DNA from 3 places in the Exiguobacterium sp. E4787 genome. Region 3 is predicted to be linked to each of the others. Evidence: predicted binding sites of a transcription regulator. Region 3 holds the regulator's gene; each other region holds the start of a gene.
The links. The regulator LexA, encoded in region 3, represses DNA repair genes until DNA is damaged. The targets are predictions, from matches to a motif close to CGAACATATGTTCG.

Region 1: uvrB (excinuclease ABC subunit UvrB) is a predicted target of LexA. The motif match lies at 1,993-2,006, and genes of this name have one in related genera.
Region 2: KNP80_RS15615 (YolD-like family protein) is a predicted target of LexA. The motif match lies at 3,823-3,836, and genes of this name have one in related genera.

The regions. Positions count from the first base shown of each region.
Region 1 covers NZ_JACSLY010000005.1:35,374-40,211, reverse strand. Annotated here, with positions in the region: gene glpK (glycerol kinase GlpK) at 1-221, opposite strand, end outside; gene KNP80_RS07305 (MIP/aquaporin family protein) at 252-959, opposite strand; gene KNP80_RS07300 (sulfite exporter TauE/SafE family protein) at 1,061-1,618, opposite strand; gene KNP80_RS15965 (TSUP family transporter) at 1,619-1,945, opposite strand; gene uvrB (excinuclease ABC subunit UvrB) at 2,060-4,036, shown strand; gene uvrA (excinuclease ABC subunit UvrA) at 4,037-4,838, shown strand, end outside.
Region 2 covers NZ_JACSLY010000027.1:1,288-6,125, forward strand. Annotated here, with positions in the region: gene KNP80_RS15605 (heavy metal translocating P-type ATPase) at 1-1,949, shown strand, start outside; gene KNP80_RS15610 (IS30 family transposase) at 2,298-3,257, shown strand; gene KNP80_RS15615 (YolD-like family protein) at 3,458-3,799, opposite strand; gene KNP80_RS15620 (JAB domain-containing protein) at 4,170-4,625, shown strand.
Region 3 covers NZ_JACSLY010000001.1:77,245-82,082, reverse strand. Annotated here, with positions in the region: partial or broken gene KNP80_RS00430 (P-loop nucleotide/nucleoside kinase family protein) at 6-536, shown strand; gene KNP80_RS00425 (metal-binding protein) at 622-1,062, opposite strand; gene lexA (transcriptional repressor LexA) at 1,062-1,682, opposite strand; gene KNP80_RS00415 (hypothetical protein) at 1,888-2,124, shown strand; gene KNP80_RS00410 (YneB family resolvase-like protein) at 2,197-2,841, shown strand; gene KNP80_RS00405 (DUF896 domain-containing protein) at 2,902-3,135, shown strand; gene tkt (transketolase) at 3,334-4,838, shown strand, end outside.

The DNA of each region.
Region 1 (4,838 bases), on a different contig from region 3:
TTTGGATCGATATCAGCCGACCCGAACGCCTCGGCCATGACGGCGAGGACAGAACCCCAAATCTCGTTGGCGTTATGCTCGACCCAGCCCGGTTTCGGGAAGTATTGTTTGAACTCACGTTGCGCGACTGTGACGATTTTCCCGTCATGGTCGAAGATGATGGCCCGTGAGCTTGTCGTTCCTTGGTCAAGTGCTAAGATATAACGTTTTTCTTTCTCCATATGAGAGTGCCTCCTTAGAAATTAGAAAGATTATGGGACAAGAATGCCGTAAACCAATGCGGCGATGACCGCCCCGATGATTGGTCCGACGACCGGAATCCATGAATAGCCCCAGTCCGACGTCCCTTTGCCTTTGATTGGAAGAATCGCATGCGCAATCCGCGGCCCGAGGTCACGTGCCGGGTTGATGGCATATCCCGTTGTACCACCAAGTGAGAGACCGATTGAGACGACGAGGAAACCGACGATGAGCGGATTCAAGCCGTCCGTGAACGTGTTGGCCCCGAATGACAAAATTCCGAAGACGAGAACGAACGTACCAATGATTTCCCCGATCAAGTTGAACGGCGTGCTACGAATCCCTGGTGCGGTCGAGAAGGTGGCCAGTTTGGCACCCGGATCGTCGGTCACATCATAGTGCGGTTTGTAGTGCACGAACACGAGGACGGCCCCGATGAACGCCCCGATAAACTGTGCCAAGATGTAGGCTGGCACATCAGCCCAAGGGAATGAGCCTGCTGTCGCGAGCCCGACCGTGACGGCAGGGTTCAAGTGCGCCCCTCCATAAATTCCGGCTGCGTATACCCCGATCATAACGGCGAAGCCCCAACCGAACGTGATGACGACCCAACCTGCGTTCTCCGCTTTCGAATGACGGAGGACGACGCCGGCGACGACACCGTTACCGAGCAAGATGAGTAGCATTGTACCAATAATTTCGCTGACGAATGCTGACATGTGATACTCCCTTCCTTCCATATTAAATTTGGCTTACCACTTCATTATATGCCCCAAATGTAAGCGTTTCAAAACCGAATATGCAAAAAAAGCCACTTTTCTTATGAAAAGTGGTTTTGATTGACAATACGCCGTCTGAAGTCGAGTCCAATCCCGACAAGAAAAGCGAGCAGGATCGCCAAACTGACGTATGCAAGCGGCGCGTAGAGGGCGGCACCGAGGTCGAGCGCGATCGAGACGATGACGGCCACATACAACCAGGCGAGCCGGGTGGAAATCTCTTTATCGTGATAACGATTCGTGAGCGAAGCGCCGAGTGGGGCCCCGATGAACGCCCCGACGACCAACGCGAGCGGTGTCATATAGTCGAGCGACAGCGACGGGAGATAGCCGACGAGTCCGCCAAGCGAGATGAACAGGACGGCGGCCAGGCTCGTCCCGACCCCGCGATGCGTCGAGAAGTCGAGCCAACTGACGAGGAGCGGGACGATGATGAAGCCGCCACCGATGCCGAGCAGAGCCGACAACAGTCCGGCCATCATCCCGATGACGAGGGCGGCAAGCAGCGATGATTTTTTCGGCTTCTGCGGTTTCGATGTTTTCTTTAATAGCGTAACGGCAAAATAAGATAGGATAGCCAGATAAAATAGGTTAAGCAATCAGTCGTATGTCCCCGAGATCGAGAGGACAAGCCGGCTCGACAGTTGCGCCGTGACGGCACCGGCCAAACCGACCGTGATGCCTGTCGACCAGGACACGTTGCCGAGCGATGTATGTTTCTTGGCGCCGGACAGGCTCGTCCCGACGACGAACAAGAGCGACGTAGCGACGGCCTCGGCCGCCGAGTATCCACTAAAGAGCAGCACCGGGACGATGATGACACCGCCGCCGATGCCGAAAAATCCGGACAAGGCGCCGACAATGGCACCGAGCGGGATAAAGAGAAGCGACCACATGACGACCAACTCGTTTCTGTTTAGATTCACTCTCCATGATAACGAAAAGCGGAACGATTTGGGAAGCATGTCAGAAGCGAATATTTGTTCGTGTATGTGATATAATCAAGGTACTATGCAAGGTACAGAAAGCGAGGAATATACATGGATAAGATTAGCGTTCCGTTTGACTTACAATCAGAATATAAGCCGGCCGGCGACCAACCGGAAGCGATTCGTCAGCTCGTCGAAGGAATCAATCGCGGCGACCGATATCAGACGTTGCTCGGGGCGACCGGTACAGGGAAGACGTTCACCGTATCAAACGTCATCCAAGAAGTGAAGAAGCCGACGCTCGTCTTGGCCCACAACAAGACGCTCGCCGGACAGCTCTACTCCGAGTTCAAAGAGTTCTTCCCGAACAATGCCGTCGAATACTTCGTCAGTTATTATGACTACTATCAGCCGGAGGCGTACGTGCCGTCGACCGACACGTTCATCGAGAAAGACGCCTCGATTAACGATGAAATCGATAAACTCCGCCACTCGGCGACATCGGCCTTGTTCGAGCGCGACGACGTCATCATCGTCGCTTCCGTCTCCTGTATTTACGGTCTCGGTAACCCGGAAGAATATAACAGTCTCGTCATAAGTCTCCGTGTCGGGAAAGAGATGGGGCGCGACCAGATGCTTCGCAAACTGATCGACATCCAATATGAACGGAACGATATCGATTTCCAGCGCGGCCGTTTCCGTGTCCGAGGTGACGTCGTCGAGATTTTCCCGGCGTCACGCGACGAACAATGCTTGCGCGTCGAGTTCTTCGGAGACGAAATCGATCGCATCCGCGAGATGGACCCGCTCACCGGCGAGATTATCGCCGACCGCGAGCACGTCTCAATCTTCCCGGCGTCCCACTTCGTCACCCGCGACGAGAAGCTGCAAAAAGCGATCGTCAACATCGAGGCCGAGCTCGAACAACAGCTCGCGAAGTTCCGCGAGGAAGGCAAACTGCTTGAAGCCCAGCGTCTCGAACAGCGAACGAACTATGACCTCGAGATGATGCGTGAGATGGGCTACTGTTCAGGCATCGAAAACTATTCGCGTCATTTGAACTTGACCGAGGCAGGGGCGACGCCGTACACGCTCATCGACTACTTCCCGAAAGACTTCCTACTCGTCGCCGATGAGTCGCACGTGACGCTCCCGCAAGTACGCGGCATGTATAACGGTGACCAGGCCCGGAAGCAAGTGCTCGTCGACCACGGGTTCCGCCTGCCTTCAGCTAAAGATAACCGTCCGCTCAAGTTCGACGAGTTCGAGAAGAAGTTGTCGCAAGCGATCTTTATCTCGGCGACACCAGGTCCGTTCGAGCTCGAGCATACCCCGCACATGATCGAACAGATCATCCGGCCGACAGGGCTGCTCGACCCGACGATCGAGATTCATCCGATCAAAGGACAAATCGACTACTTGATGGACCAAATTCGCGACCGCATCAAACAGGACGAACGCGTCCTCGTGACGACGCTCACGAAAAAGATGGCCGAGGATTTATCGGACTATCTGCGTGAAGCGGGCATCAAGGTCAACTATATGCACTCTGAAATCAAGACGCTCGAGCGGATTGAGATCATCCGTGACCTGCGTCTCGGAAAATACGACGTCCTCGTCGGAATTAACTTACTGCGGGAAGGACTAGACATCCCGGAAGTGAGTCTCGTCACGATTCTAGACGCCGACAAGGAAGGGTTCCTCCGTTCGGACCGATCGCTCATTCAGACGATTGGGCGGGCGGCGCGGAACTCGAACGGGCACGTCATCTTGTTCGCTGATAAGATGACCGACTCGATGACGCGCGCGATTGAAGAGACCGATCGTCGTCGCTCGATTCAACAAGCCTATAATGAAGAACACGGCATCACGCCGCAGACGATCCGTAAAGAAGTACGCGGCGTCATCCGCGCGACGGTCGACGCCGAGGAGGATGTGCTCGAATCACTCAGCTCGATGAAGCCGGCTGAACGTGAGGAAGCCATCGCCAAGCTAGAAGAAGAAATGAAACAAGCGGCCCGCGACCTCCAGTTCGAACGGGCGGCCGAATTGCGTGACTTAATCTTGGAGTTGAAGGTAGGGAATTAAATGGCTGAAAAGAAAAATGCGATCGTCATCAAAGGGGCGCGCGTCAACAACTTGAAAAACATTGATATCGATATTCCACGGGACCAGCTCGTCGTCTTGACGGGCTTGTCCGGTTCCGGTAAATCGTCACTCGCGTTCGACACCATCTACGCCGAGGGGCAGCGCCGTTACGTCGAGAGTCTATCGGCCTACGCCCGTCAATTCCTCGGACAGATGGACAAACCGGACGTCGATACGATTGAAGGGCTGAGCCCGGCCATCTCGATCGACCAGAAGACGACGAGCCGTAACCCGCGCTCGACCGTCGGAACGGTGACGGAAATCTATGACTACTTACGTCTTTTGTTCGCTCGCATCGGGAAACCGGTCTGTCCGCGTCACGGTATCGAAATCTCGAGCCAGACCATCTCACAGATGGTCGACCAAGTGATGGAACTGCCGGAGAAGACGCGCCTGCAAATCCTGGCGCCAATCGTCTCGGGCCGCAAAGGGACGCACGTCAAAGTGTTCGACTCGCTCAAAAAGGAAGGGTTCGTCCGCGTTCGTGTCAATGGCGAGACAATCGAACTGACCGATGAGATCGAGCTCGATAAGAACAAGAAACATTCCATCGAGGTCGTCGTCGATCGCCTCGTCGTCCGCCCTGACGTCGAAGGCCGTCTTGCTGATTCACTTGAGACGGCGCTTCGCCTCGCCGACGGCCGAGCCATCATCGACAAGATGGACGGCACCGAGCTCCTGTTCAGCGAACATCACGCTTGTCCGATTTGTGGCTTCTCCATTGGCGAACTCGAGCCGCGTA
Region 2 (4,838 bases), on a different contig from region 3:
GTGACCATGGACATCACCATCATGGGAATTTCAAAGAAATTTTCCTGAAGTCGCTGCCCTTGGGCATTGTCATTCTATTATTGTCGCCGATGATGGACGTTCGGCTTCCTTTCCAATTTACTTTTCCATACTCGGATATTGTGGTCGCTGTATTAGCAACTATCTTATTGGTTTATGGCGGAAAACCCTTCTATCAAGGTGCAATCGCTGAATTTAAGGAAAAAGCACCGGGCATGATGGCCCTTATTTCATTAGGGATATCCGTTTCCTATTTGTACAGCATTTACGCCGTGCTGGCACGCTACGTAACCGGCGATCACATCATGGATTTCTTCTTTGAATTCGCGTCCTTGCTGTTGATCATGCTCCTTGGACACTGGATCGAAATGAAGGCTATCGGAGAAGCAGGAGACGCGCAAAAATCGCTCGCCGAATTGGTGCCGAAAGATGCACATGTGGTATTGGAAGATGATTCGATCGAGACGCGTCCCGTAAATGAGCTGAAAGTCGGAGACCTTGTACGGGTTCAGGCCGGAGAAAACGTCCCTGCCGATGGCATCATCAAAAGAGGCACCTCGCGGATCAATGAAGCTTTGCTGACGGGGGAATCTAAACCCATTGAAAAAGGAGCCGGAGACAAAGTGATCGGCGGTTCCACGAACGGTGCAGGCATCTTATATCTTGAAGTACAGGAAACCGGCGACCAATCGTTCATTTCCCAAGTACAAACCCTGATAAGCCAGGCGCAGGATCAACCTTCAAGAGCTGAAAATCTGGCTCAAAAAGTAGCCGGCTGGCTGTTTTATATCGCCATTGCGGCGGCTTTCCTCGCTTTTGTCGTTTGGCTGTACATTGCTGACATTCAAACCGCTGTTCTTTTTACGGTTACGACATTAGTCATTGCATGTCCACACGCTCTCGGCCTTGCCATTCCGCTGGTTATTGCACGAAGCACCAGTTTAGGTGCAAGCCGCGGGCTGTTGGTGAAAGACCGCGAAGCATTGGAGCTGGCAACTAAGGCTGATGTAATGATACTGGATAAAACGGGTACATTGACTACTGGCGAATTTAAAGTTTTGAACATGGAAACACTGGATGGTCAACATACCGAAGCCGAAATCGCGGCGTTAATGGCAGGGATTGAAGGCGGGTCCAGCCACCCAATCGCCCAGTCAATCGTCCAATACGCTGAGAAACAAGGGATTCAGCCTGTCCACTTTGATTCGATTGATGTTGTGTCGGGTGCGGGTATAGAAGGAAACGCCAATGGCCGCAAATACGAATTGATCAGCCAAAAGGCACTTGGAAGAGATGTAGCGGTGGATGTTCCCAAAGGGGCAACATTAAGTATACTAGTTGAGGACGGGAATCCGATCGGTACGGTCGCATTAGGCGATGAATTGAAAGAAACGAGCAGAACGCTGATACAGGCATTGAAGCATTACAATATAAAACCGATTATGGCTACAGGTGACAATGAAACGGCTGCCCAAGGAGTAGCAGAGGAACTGGGCATTGAATACAGAGCCAATCAATCACCGCAAGATAAATATGGTTTAGTGGAATCACTGAAAAATAATGGACAAACGGTTATCATGGTCGGCGATGGCGTCAACGATGCACCATCCCTTGCAATAGCAGACGTTGGGATAGCAGTCGGTGCCGGAACTCAAGTCGCCATCGATTCCGCTGATGTGATTTTGACTCAGTCGGATCCAGGCGATATTGAATCCTTTATCGAATTGGCCAATAAAACAACCAGTAAAATGAAACAGAACCTCGTGTGGGGAGCCGGTTATAACTTTATTGCCATTCCCATAGCGGCGGGTGTTCTAGCCTCCATTGGGATTACGTTGGCTCCTGCCGCAGGAGCAGTTCTGATGTCCGTGTCCACGGTTATCGTGGCTATCAATGCGATGACATTGAAACTAAGAAATAGAGCTGTTTAACACCGTGTTTAATTGTCGTACACGAAAAGTGCTGCCTCCCAAAAGTTGAATTTTCTTTAACCTTGGGGGCACAGTTTTGTATTAGGTTAAAGTCAAACGGAGGTTTGAAGACTTTGGATAATTAAATATATTTTTATAGTTAACATATGAGATATTATCGGAAGAGAGGAAGCCCAAAAGCTTCTTCTCTTTTCTACTTAAATTCAATTAACACAAAAAAGTTTTCAAAAATTAATCATTCATTCATTAATAGCCGATTGTAAAATTAAGCTAGACAATTGAAAAAGCCATTCGTGGTACACTCACAATGTATTTTCCGACCAAAGAAAAACATAGGAGTGATCACGAATGACCTACACCCATCTTACCACGGATGAACTGGTGATGATAGAATCCTACCACCGCCAAAATATACCTGTAGCGATCATTGCTAAGTTGATGAACCGTTCCAGGCAGCCAATCTACAACGTCATCAATTTCCTGAAATCAGGACATACAGCGCTCGACTTCTACACGCAATACAAGAAAAATAAGAAACGCTGCGGCCGGCGGAAGATTGTCCTGCCGAAGAAACAAGTGGCCTATGTTCAAGACAAGGTGGCGCAGGGCTGGACGCCGGATGTCATTGTCGGCCGGGCAGAAACGGCCATCGATTGTTCCGCGCGCACCATCTATCGCATGTTCAAAAATCAGGTCTTTGACGCCGCCACGCTGCCGATGAAAGGAAAACGGAAACCCAATGGACACCAGGAACGCCGGGGAAAACAGGCGTTCAAACGCCATATTTCCGAACGGGAAGCCGACAACCCGTCGTTCAAAAAAGAGTTCGGGCATATCGAAGGCGACACCATTGTGGGTGCCCGCCACAAAAGTGCGGTGATCACGCTGGTCGAACGGCTGACGAAAGTCATCATCGCCCTGAAGCCTGCAGGACGCAAGGCTTGCGATATTGAAACTGCGTTGAACCAGTGGTTCCAAGGGGTCCCGAGAAATCTGTTCAAATCCATCACGTTTGATTGCGGCAAGGAATTCTCCAATTGGAAACCGTTGTGCAACCGGCACGACGTCTCGATTTACTTTGCGGATCCCGGCACGCCTTCTCAGCGCGCCTTGAATGAAAACTCCAACGGGCTCCTGCGGAAAGACGGCTTGGCAAAGGAAATGGACTTCAACCAGGTGGATCAAACATTCATTTCGTCGGTGGCCGACAAGCGGAATAACATCCCAAGAAAGTCACTGAATTACCGCACACCGTTGGAGGCATTTTTGAGTCACCTGAATGGAGTCGATCTGTCTAGCTTAAATTGACAAACGGAACCTCCAATATGTTTTAGATTCTTTCGTTATTTATAAAAAGATGGTATTTATAAAAGTCAAAGTCTTCTTTTTTATTATAGCAGTCTAGTTTAGATGCGAAAAAACTATATTTATCCGCCCTTTTTATTTCTGAAAAAGTCGAGGAACGACACTACGTTTCGTGACGCAGACTTCGAACAACCGCCAGGGCGTTAGTCTATCGATTGTTCGACGTGAATGATTGCCTCGAACGGCACATGGATGATCCCTTCCCTTTGATTGGCCAGCTCGACGGTCCGCTCCATGTAGTTCGTCCGGTGCACGAATCCTCTGAATCGTTTCATCTCCCGCTTCTCCACATATTTTACCTCTACCAAATCTCCGCTGAAGATCGCGTCGTTCAGCACATTCTCATAGACCGATAGGACCTGTTCATCGATATCTGGCATCTCAATTTTTTGAATCTCTTTATAGTATTTCGTCAGTAGCGCCTTGTGCTCGGGCATGAGGAATGGGATCCATTTCAATTCGCCCCGATCGCGATACATCGTCATAATAATTACCCCTCTCAATAAAACGAACGTTTGTTCTTATTTTATACCCGATTTGTCCCGTTTGAACAGCCTTTTTCGTGATTGGTAATCCGTGCGTCCTGTTTCCGTACTCTAGCTCGCTGGTCTTCGGTGCAAGGGACGTCAAAAAAATGACGCGCCCTCAGGCCGTCTTCCTTCGCTTTAGGCTCAAAGCGAGGCTTTTCGCTCGTTGGCTCCGGAAGCCTGTCCCTCCGTTTGCTCTACGCATTTTTTTGAGGCTCTCCCTGCGGTCGCCCTTGCACCGTCTCCCGACGCTCGCTTCGTTCCCGTCAACAGGACGCACAACGGTGTTCGTTCTGAGCTCGGCTTATCCGAAAGGGGACAAACCATCATGGAACTTACATCCATCATCGAGGTCATTCGTATCAAACAAGAGATTCGCGAGGAGATGGTCGCTCTCGAGCACGCCATCATCCAATCACCGGACAGTGCCCGACAAATCGGTTCCTCGTTCATCGGGGACGACGACCGTGAAGTGTTCCTCGTCATCATGCTCAACACAAAGAACCGGGTCATCGGCGTCCACCGGGCACACGTCGGGAGCGTCAACTCGAGTGTCGTCCACCCACGGGAGGTCTTCAAATGCGCCATCTTGAACAACGCCTCGTGCCTCATCGTCTGTCATCAGCACCCGAGCGGGGACCCGACGCCGAGCCGGGAGGACATCCTCGTCTCCGAACGGTTACATGAGGCGGGGGACCTCATCGGCATCCCGGTGCTCGACCATCTCATCCTCGGAGCGGACGAGTCGTACGTCAGCATGAAACAGCGAGGTTACATGGGTTGAACGGAATGGAGTGGGGCCGGGGGACCGGTCCCGGTCCGTCCGGGAAGGGCAAGGACGAAAAACGTACGTTTTTCTTTGACGGGATGGGCGACTCGCGTTGCTCTCGCCTGGATCCGTGGGGCGGAATCCGGGAAAAGGTCCGTTTTCGTATAACGAAAACGAGATGGTTCGTGTGTGAAAATTGGACGTTGTTTTGGTCTGTCTCATAAGAAG
Region 3 (4,838 bases):
ACAATATGATGTCAGCACCCAAATCTGTGTGGACAGGAGAGATGATCACGATGGGAAAAGGAATATTATTTTTTCTTTGTGGGAAGATGGGGGCAGGGAAATCAACGGTATCCAAGCGACTCGAGCTCGAAGAGCATGCGGTACGGTTGTCCGAGGATGAGTGGTTGCAGGCACTTTATCCTAATCAGATTCATATGTTCGAAGATTACTGACGACACTCTGAACTGCTCAAACCAATCGTAGAAACAACTGTCCAGCGTATGCTTGAAGTAGGGACAAATGTCGTGATGGATTTCCCTGCCAACACAATCGGTCTACGTCAATGGTTTCTTGTCATAGCGAACAAGGTTGGGGCAGACCATCAATTGATTTATCTGAATCTTAGCGACGAGCAGTGTATGAGACGAATTGCTAAAAGGCGGACAGAAATGCCTGAACGGGCAGCATTTGACACAAAAGAAGTGTTCAATCATGTCACTTCATTTTTTGAAGCACCTTCTGAGTCGGAAGGAATTCGAATTGTCGAATATGATTAATCCGTTAATATCTTCAGACGTTTAAAAAGGGCAACCCAGTCTAATAGACGGGTTGCCCTTTTGGGTGTATGGCATAAGCATTTGCTTAAAACGCACGTTTGAAGAACGTGGACGCATAGTCGAGCGTCGTATGTAGCGTCGTCGCGAAAGCGAGTCCGAAGAAGCATGCTGCCCCGTTCAGGTCGAGCCACGATCTGACAGCTTCCTCATACGGCGTGACCGTGAGCACGAGCGTGAGCGGGAAACCGAGATAGATGACCCGGATCAGATCGCTCAAGAGCGGAAAATGCGAGAATAACGACCGATGGGGCATAATCTTCACATAAGGGAGCCAAAAGCCCCGAAGCGGTCCCCATCGATAATAGGCGTCCGACTTTAAGTCAAGGTCCGGGGAGAGCCAGAACGTCCCGATTAGGGCGCCAAGCAGGAACACGGTCGGAACATCGATGTCAATAAAAGGCGTGGCAATCGCAAGAGCACCGATTGCCACGAGATTCGTACGGGTATGTGTCTTGCCACTAGCCATTAGTGAATCGTGCGGTATACACCGATGACCTTCCCTAAAATCGACACGTTATCGAAATACATCGCTTCGAGCTCGTCGTTCTCCGGCTGGAGGCGAACTTTCGAAGCTTCTTTATAAATCCGCTTCACGGTCGCTTCACCTTCATCCGTCATGGCGACGACAATCTCTCCATTGTCGGCCGTGTTCTGTTGACGGACGAGGACACGGTCCCCATCCAAGATCCCCGCGTTAATCATAGAGTCCCCTGAGACAGAGAGCATGTAGACGTTGTCGGAACCGACGACGTGGGCCGGGAGCGGGAAGTGCTCTTCCACGTTCTCAATCGCCGTGATCGGCGTACCGGCCGTGACTTTCCCGATGACCGGCACGTACATGACGGCATCATGGTCTTCCACGACTGACATCTCTTCATCTAAAATCTCGATGGCACGTGGCTTCGTCTTGTCACGTCGAATCAATCCACGCTTCTCTAGACGGTCCAAGTGGCCGTGGACGGTCGAGCTCGATGCGAGTCCGACTGCCTCTCCGATTTCACGAACGGAAGGTGGATACCCTTTCGCCCGGACCTCGGCTTTTATAAAATCAAGAATCTGTTGTTGTCTTGCTGACATTTTTTTCAATGGATTTCACCTCGATTATGTCGAATAACCTGCGAACGCATCCTATTCTTTATGGGTTTAGTTTAACACAAGAACACATGAGCGCACAAACATTCGTTCGTTTTTTTCTACTTGACCGAACAGAAGTTCTTGTTTTATGATGAGAACAGATAAACGAACAGACGTTCTCGAGAACGTGTATTCTTATTCCCAGGAGGTAATCGTTATGAGAGACACAATCAATGGAATCATTTTAGTCGGCATGTTGGCACTTGGAATGTTCGCGTTTTATATGGTCGGGGAGATGCGCCACGACGTCGATGTCGTCGCGACCGAACCGGTGATCGAGCACAGCGTCGAAGAAGAAGTCGCCTTGACGGAGGCCGAGTCGCTCGAGGCACAGCTTCTCGCCGAACGCGCTGAGAAAGAAGACGACAAGACGACGTGGTTCGCCGCCGAATAATCTTTTCTGATTGCGAACAGCCCCCGAAACTGTGTATCGTAGAGGGCGAATGGAAAGAAAGGAAGTGACGGGATGCGAGTCGTCATTTATTGTCGCGTGTCGACGAACAAGTCCACGCAAGAGACGTCACTCGGTCGCCAAGCGGACGAACTGACGCGGATGGCGAAACGTCTTGACGCCGAAATCGTCGATGTGATCAGTGAGCAAGAGAGTGGGTATGAGGTCAATCGGACGGGGTTGCTCGATTTGTTGGAGCACGTCTCGACGTCTAATCTCGATGCCGTGCTCGTGAGCGATGACAGCCGCCTCGGACGAGGGAACGCGAAAATCGCCATCTTGCATACGCTCATGAAACATAACGTCCGCTTGTTGACGATGCAATCGTCCGATGAATACGTTTTCTCGGATGCTGAGAAGATGGTGCTTGAAATTGTCAGTGTCGTCGAGGAGTACCAGCGTAAAATCCATAATGCGAAAATCTCACGCGGCATGCGTCGGGCGGTCGCGAACGGGTTCAACCCGCACCGCAACATCCAACATCACGATCAAGGCGGTCGGAGCCGAATCGAAGTCCCGATTGAAGAAATCGTCCAACTGCGCGAGCGCGGACTGACGTTCGCTGAAATTGCCGCCACGCTACGTGGTTTTGGCTATGAGGTGTCGAAAGCGACCGTGAACCGTCGTTATTTGGAGCACGTATCAGTGCCAGAAACTTGATTCCTGCTCGCTGATTTTGTACAGTAGAAGAACAAATTCAGTAGAGAGGGGGCGAGCCTGATGCTAGCACCTGAACAGTTGGAGCGAATCAATTTTCTCGCCAACAAAGCCAAGACAGATGGACTGTCATCAGAAGAGATGGACGAGCAGCAAGCGCTGCGCCAACAATATTTGCAAGCGTTCCGCCAATCATTCAAATCACAGATGATGGGGATGAAGGTCGTCGATCCGGACGGGAACGATGTAACGCCTGAAAAATTGAAAGACGAGCAGAAACGGCATCGCTCGGAGTGACCACGAATGCACATCCTATTTCATATAGGGTGTGCATGTTTGTTATACGCGAACGGGGATCAGGGGGACTTATTGGACTGGTTTTGGACGAAAGGAAGTAAACGATTCCATTCAATGTGTTATACTAATTAATTAGTTGTGACACACGAATGAGTATGCTAAAATATGACGGGTAGAAACTTTGTAACAACAGAGAGGATGAAATTAGTGGAAACAACTACTAAAGAATTATTAGCGATTAACTCGATTCGGACGCTCTCGATTGATGCGGTCCAAAAAGCGAACTCTGGTCACCCGGGGATGCCGATGGGTGCGGCTCCGATGGCGTTCACACTTTGGACGGATAAGATGCGTCACAACCCGAAAAACCCGAACTGGTTCAACCGCGATCGGTTCGTTCTTTCAGCGGGACACGGTTCGATGCTCTTGTACTCGCTTCTTCACTTATCTGGTTACGACCTTTCACTCGACGACCTCAAATCGTTCCGTCAAATGGATTCGAAGACGCCTGGACACCCAGAGTACCGTCACACGCCTGGTGTCGACGCGACGACTGGACCGCTTGGCCAAGGGATTGCCATGGCAGTCGGTATGGCGATGGCTGAAAAGCATTTGGAAGCGACTTACAACCGTGATGAGTTTAAAGTGGTTGACCACTTCACATACGGGATTTGCGGAGACGGTGACTTGATGGAAGGCGTGTCGGCAGAAGCTGCCTCACTCGCTGGTCACTTGAAACTCGGAAAGCTCGTCGTCCTTTATGATTCAAACGACATCTCACTCGATGGCGACCTTCACAAGTCGTTCTCAGAAAGTGTCGAAGATCGTTTCAACGCTTACGGCTGGCAAGTGATTCGCGTTGAAGATGGCACGGACATCGATACAATCGCGAAAGCAATCGACGAAGCGAAGGCGGAAACGTCGAAACCGACCCTCATCGAAGTGAAGACGGTTATCGGCTTCGGTTCACCGAACAAGTCAGGCAAATCGGCATCACACGGTGCACCACTCGGCGAAGCTGAAATCGAGCTCACGAAGCAGTTCTATAAGTGGGAAGGCGAAAACTTCTACGTACCGACCGAAGTGTACGACTTGTTCAACGAGAAAGTCGTTGAGCCAGGTGCCAAAGCGGAAGCGGACTGGAACGAACTCGTCGCGGCTTACAAGTCGTCACACCCTGAACTCGGTGCCCAGTTCGAGCGTGCAGTGAACAACGAGCTCCCAGAAGGTTGGGACAGCGAGTTGCCAACGTTCGAAATCGGTTCGAAGAAAGCGACACGTCAAACGAGCGGTGAAGTACTGAACGCAATCGCTAAAGCGGTGCCGACACTCTTCGGTGGCTCGGCTGACCTCGCAGGCTCGAACAACACGATGATTAAAGGTGCTGCGGACTTCGATGAAGATCCAGCAGGCCGCAACATCTGGTTCGGCGTCCGTGAATTCGCAATGGCAGCTGCCGTCAACGGTATGGCACTCCACGGTGGTGTCCTTCCTTACGGCGCGACATTCTTCGTCTTCTCAGACTATTTGCGTCCAGCGGTACGACTCGCGGCCCTCATGGGAATCCCATCGACGTTCGTCTTGACACACGATTCGATCGCGGTCGGCGAAGACGGCCCGACACACGAACCGGTCGAGCACTTGATGAGCTTCCGTGCGATGCCAAACTTGTCTGTTCTCCGTCCGGCTGACGGAAAAGAGAC